Paraneptunicella aestuarii: one gene and its partner. The protein of the gene in region 2 binds, or shares a complex with, the protein of the main gene of each other region. Links are inferred from orthologs where the notes say so. Each region holds a gene or a part of one and is shown on either strand. Other genes may lie near its edges.

Region 1 (2,949 bases), 1.5 Mb from region 2 along the record:
ACCAGCACCCATTCACCTATGTCTTCGCCTTCAATGCTAAGAGGTGGGTTACCTGCCTGTTTGCTTTCTTGTACGACATTTTGTGCGATAGAGACGACATGGCGTTTTGAGTTGCCAGAACAAACCAACATGGTGTCGGTGACGGTGGATTTGCCTTTAACGTCAAGGTCTACGATGTCTCTGCCTTTTAGATCTTCAATTTTGTCGATGACAAATTGCTTTAATTCTTCGTGTTCCAATGGTTCTCCCCATAACTGGATAGGTATTGTCTGTATTTAGAGCTGGCTCTATGTTTAATGTTCAAGTTTGCAAAAATTTGCGATTAACCTGCTAAGTATAAATGATGCTGGCGAATGTAGGAAAGTATGTATGGAGGTAAAAGTTCATCTACAGGTAAGCCAACACGTAAATTTTCCCGGATCATGGTGGATGAAATGTCGATTTCATCAGTTTGAGCGTAAAACACATGACCATTTAACTTGTCATGTAAATCCTGGGGTTTAGCCGTTTCACGCTGTTGCAGAAAATCTGCAATATCAGTTTGCTGTTCTTGATGATAGCCGGGACGACAACACACTACTAAATGACAATAGTCGAGAATATCTTGCCAGCGATGCCATTGATGAAAGCTGGTTAAGGAATCCATGCCAATAAAAAAGCAGATTGGGCTATTGGGATTTTCGCTGCGCATTTCTTCCAGAGTATCAATAGTATAGCTAGCTTTATGGCGGCGTAGCTCTCGGTCATCTGCGCTGAAAATAGTCACATGTTCACTGACCAGTTTCACCATTGCCAGACGATCGCTGGGCTTGGTGTTGGGCTGATTCTTATGTGGTGGAATATGACAAGGCATAAGTTTGACTTGTTCAATACCAACTTGTTGCGCCGCCTGTTGCACCGGGAATATATGGGCATAATGAATAGGATCGAATGTACCGCCATAAATACCAATAACGGGCTGCATTGTCGCTAACTCCGGGTGAGCAGACATAGTGCTAACTGAAATCCATGGGCAGATTAGAGAGTTGCATCGGCATGAACATCAGGCATAAATGGCACAATTCAACGTAAGGGCGCGTAATTTGTGACTGCTTTAGTCCCATATCCAGTTGTTGTAGTTTGTGCTGTAGTTCATCCAGCTGAGGCTTGCCGAGTCGATTCAGGGCATTCATGTAGAGGCTTTTACGATTCTGCCAAATGCGCAGTTGTGCCCAGAGTTTATCCAGGGGCTGACGTTGCGATTGTGCAAACTGTAAGGTGGATAGCGTTTGCCATTCCCGCACCAAAGCCCACAGGACGATATTGGGTTCAATACCTTCTGATTCCAAGCGGTTAAGCAATTTCACGGCTTTTGACGCGTCACCAGCCAGCAGTACATCGGCTAGCTGAAATACGTTAAATCGGGATTGCTCAACCAGAATTTTCTCTATCTGTTTAATGTCAATATTGCCGTCGGGGTAGAGCAGAGCCAGCTTTTGCAGTTCTTGTTTGGCGGCGAGCAGATTACCTTCAAAGTAATCAATAAAGAAGTTCACTACGGCGGGATTGGTTTGTAACGACAGTTGCCGCATTTCATCCATTATCCAGCTTCTTAAGCGGTCGCCTTCCAAGGGATAACAAGGGATGTAAATGCCTTGCTGATCTAGCTGTTTGAACCATTTACTGTTCGTGACTTCTTTACCTATTTTGGCTCCATGAATGAGAACCATGACGTCAGGGTTGTCTTGTGCTGCCAAGTCCAGCAGGGTTTTGCTGCCTTCTGTTCCGGGCTTTCCGGTGGGTATTTCCAGTTCAATATATTGACGAGAAGAGAACAGTGACATGTTTTGACTGGCTTCAATCAGCGAATACCATTCAAACTGAGTGTCGGCAACCAGCGATTGGCGCTCGTCAAAACCTTGTTGCTTTGCTTGAGCTCGAACTTGTTCGATGGCATCCAGCTTTTGCTGTGGCTCATCGCCAAACACCATAATAAAACGCGGTAGCGCATTTTGTAGTGTTTGGGCAAGACGATTGGGGTAAACCTGCATGTTCTTTAGTGATTACCGTTTAGTGATTGCTGTTTGGTGAGTATCAGACTGCAAACTGAGCGTGCGGATAATACGGTTAGCCGCTTGTTGTCTCAGTTCGTCCAGAATCAAATCCAACTCGCGTGACTTAGCGAGTACCTGATCCGGGTCGTCCTGATATTCACGAGACAATACAAATTCATACTCGATAGATTCTGGTTTTGCATTTTCTTGCTTAGAACCTTTGATGTATTGGTATTTCACCTGATACAACAATTCGTATTCTGCCACCTGACCACTGGGAAACAACGACAATAATTTGCGCTCCAGCTTTTCGCGTTGCAGATAGAGCGTGGCGTTTTTCTCGTTGAACTGTTCACGTGCTTCGATCACTTCCACATCCAGAAACTTCAGGCGTTGAGCGAGAGTTTTCTGCAATTGCGAATGGCGCTCTGTACTGGTGAGCTGGATATGGCTGACACTTTTGGCAAGCTGATAATCGTTGCGCAATTTAAAGCCGCAGCCATGCAGCAAGCTGGTAATAAGCAAGGTGCTTACTACCAGTTTTAAGGTTGAAAAACGGCGCATGGCTGTCGTTTTCATTATGAGTCCTGATCCTGCGTTGGAATTAGTTCGCAACGATATTTAGCAGCTTGCCCGGTACGTAAATAACTTTGCGAACGGTGTTACCCTCAACAAATGCCTTCACGTTTTCTTCCTGCATAGCTAATGTTTGAACATCGTCTTGCTTGGCGTCGGCAGCTACTGTCATTTTAGCGCGTACTTTGCCGTTCACCTGAACGACAATCAGTTTTTCGTCTTCAACCAATGCGCTTTCATCCAGTTCAGGCCAGCCAGCTTCAACGTTCTCTTCCTGCTGTAATATTTCCCACAAGGCATGGCTTGCATGAGGCGTAATCGGGTTAAGCATACGCACCAT
Region 2 (2,848 bases):
TAACGCCATAGAAGAATTCAAACGATACTATCGTTCGGTCGATGCATTATTGATCGACGATATCCAGTTCTTTGCTAATAAAGAACGTTCCCAAGAAGAATTTTTTCATACTTTCAATGCATTGTTAGAAGATAACCAGCAGATCATTTTAACTTCTGATCGTTACCCAAAAGAAATTGATGGGGTAGAGGATAGATTAAAATCTCGTTTTGGCTGGGGGCTTACCATTGCCATTGAACCTCCAGAGTTAGAGACTCGCGTTGCTATTCTTATGAAGAAAGCGAACGAGAATAAGATCAAGCTACCCAATGAAGTCGCATTCTTTATTGCCAAACGTTTACGCTCTAATGTTCGTGAGCTCGAAGGTGCATTGAACAGGGTGATCGCTAACGCTAATTTCACCGGTCGTCCAATAACAATTGATTTTGTACGTGAAGCGCTTAGGGATTTGCTGGCATTACAAGAAAAACTCGTTACTATTGATAACATTCAAAAAACGGTAGCTGAATACTTCAAAATTAAAGTTGCGGATATTTTGTCTAAACGACGTAGTCGCAGTGTTGCCAGGCCCAGACAAATTGCAATGGCGTTATCTAAAGAGTTAACAAACCATAGCTTGCCTGAAATTGGTGACAAATTTGGCGGTAGGGATCATACTACTGTACTGCATGCCTGCCGTAAGGTTGCGCAGCTAAAAGAAGAAAGTCACGATATAAAAGAAGACTACCAGAATCTGATTCGCACTTTGTCATCCTAGGTAACTGAGTAAAGTATGAAATTCAAAATTAGTAGGGAAGACTTTTTAAAGCCACTCCAACTCGTTTCCGGTGCCGTAGAACGTCGCCACACACTTCCAATATTGTCTAATGTTCTGATTAAAGTTGATGGCGATTTGCTATGGCTTACCGGTACAGACTTAGAAGTGGAACTCATTTCCAGCATCAAATTAAATGGTGAGTTTGAGCAGGGCGAAATAACCGTTCCTGCCAAGAAGCTTGTCGATATTTGTCGAAGTTTAAGAGATGGGGTTGATATTGAATTTTCTGTTGATGGTTCTAAGGCCGTTATCAAATCTGGTAGAAGTAAATACACCCTTTCTACATTGTCTGCTGACGATTATCCAAATCTTGAAGATTGGGAAGGCGAAGTTGAATTTGAACTTGCGCAGAAAGATCTAAAACGATTGATAGATAGCACTCACTTCGCTATGGCGCAGCAGGATGTAAGATACTACCTCAATGGTATGTCTTTAGAGACTGATCAAAATATCATTCGAGCTGTTGCTACCGATGGCCACAGACTTGCGCTTTCCAAGATTGAAAATTCAGAAGCATTAGCTAATAAGCAAGTTATTATCCCAAGAAAAGGGGTAATGGAAATTCTTCGCTTGATTGGTGATGAAGATCAATTGCTTAAAGTTAAGTTAGGAAGTAACCATCTTCGAATTCACTCTTCAGAATTTATTTTCACCAGTAAATTGGTAGATGGTCGTTTTCCTGATTACAGAAGGGTATTGCCGAAAGATGGTGACAAGATCATTTCTGTAAACAGAAGTGATATGAAAGATGCATTAAGCCGTGCCGCTATTTTGTCTAACGAAAAATTCCGTGGTATTCGATTGAATGTCAGTAACAATGAGTTAATGATTACTGCGAATAACCCTGAACAAGAAGAGGCGGTTGAGGTAGTCGATGTCGATTACAATGGCGATAGCCTGGAGATAGGTTTTAATGTTGCCTATATGATCGATGTTATGAATGCGCTTCATTCAGATTCTGTCAAAATTTCACTTGCTGATTCTAACAGTAGTGCCCTTATAGAAGATCCTGAGAATGATGAATCTCTATATGTGGTTATGCCAATGAGATTATAAGATCCGTCTGTGATTTTTACCGTTCAATTCGAGAACGTTCGAAATATACCTATAGCGAATGTTGTACCTTCTCCCATTTTGAATGTGCTTTACGGCCAAAATGGGAGTGGGAAATCTTCTTTTCTTGAAGCACTTTACTTACTCTCTTCAGGTCGTTCATTCCGAACAACAGAACTAAAAAACCTGATTAGTTTTGAAAAAGAATCCCTTCTTGTAAGAAGTGAGTTGATGGTTAGTCAAGATTCTAAAGAGAAAATCGGACTTAGTTTTTCTCGTAGTGGGCAGAAGCTGGTTAAAAAAAATGGTGAGAAAATAAAAAACTCGTCTGAACTGGCTAGAAGCTTACCTCTACGATTTTTATCTCCGACTGTAAGTGAGTTAGTTGAAGGTTCGCCTAGGAATAGGAGACAGTTTTTAGATTGGATTATGTTTCACGTGGAACCATCCTATCTAAATGAGTTTAAGACATTTAAAACAGTATTAGCAAACCGTAATGCTGTATTAAAAGATAAGCGTAAAGATCAAGAGGCTTTCTGGACAGAGAAGCTCGTAGAGCTAAGTTATAGCTTGACAGGTAAATGTCGGAATATTGTATCTGATATTACACCCTATATTGATGCCTCACTTTCATTGTTTTTAAGTGGCTGTGATATATCAATTGATTACTACCAAGGGTGGGGAAAAGAGAAGGATCTAGCTGAACTACTGACTCAAAATTTAGAGAATGAGTTCAAATTCGGGACAACCCGATACGGATTTCAAAGGTCAGATTTGCGTTTGAAGATAAATGGTAAACCTTTAAATCAGGTAATGTCTAGAGGTCAGTTAAAGCTTTGTGCTTTTGCACTACATTTGGCTCAAGTAAGGTTTATTAATGAGCGTAATGGAGTAAAATGTACGGTCTTAATTGATGACGTTATATCTGAATTAGACGATATAAACGTATGTAAAGTGATTGGCGGATTCATTGATTCT

The links. The genes of interacting proteins can lie anywhere in the genome.
Region 1: the proteins of dnaN (region 2) and holA are in contact, whole or in part, in a cryo-EM structure (PDB 8GIZ), measured with the Escherichia coli proteins. The link is inferred for Paraneptunicella aestuarii from one-to-one orthologs.

What each region holds. Positions count from the first base shown.
Region 1 is NZ_CP074570.1:1,453,710-1,456,658, forward strand. What follows is about bases 14-2,919. They hold holA (DNA polymerase III subunit delta), read right to left. Parts: upstream 2,031-2,919; coding sequence 996-2,030; downstream 14-995. Other genes in these bases: rsfS (ribosome silencing factor), read right to left, coding at 14-239; nadD (nicotinate-nucleotide adenylyltransferase), read right to left, coding at 323-991; KIH87_RS06180 (LPS-assembly lipoprotein LptE), read right to left, coding at 2,043-2,612; leuS (leucine--tRNA ligase), read right to left, coding at 2,638-2,919. In the rest of the region: more of rsfS, read right to left, coding at 1-13; more of leuS, read right to left, coding at 2,920-2,949. UniProt on the Escherichia coli protein: Part of the beta sliding clamp loading complex, which hydrolyzes ATP to load the beta clamp onto primed DNA to form the DNA replication pre-initiation complex.
Region 2 is NZ_CP074570.1:291-3,138, forward strand. What follows is about bases 18-2,822. They hold dnaN (DNA polymerase III subunit beta), read left to right. Parts: upstream 18-772; coding sequence 773-1,873; downstream 1,874-2,822. Other genes in these bases: recF (DNA replication/repair protein RecF), read left to right, coding at 1,883-2,822. Outside these bases: more of recF, read left to right, coding at 2,823-2,848. UniProt on the Escherichia coli protein: Confers DNA tethering and processivity to DNA polymerases and other proteins. Acts as a clamp, forming a ring around DNA (a reaction catalyzed by the clamp-loading complex) which diffuses in an ATP-independent manner freely and bidirectionally along dsDNA.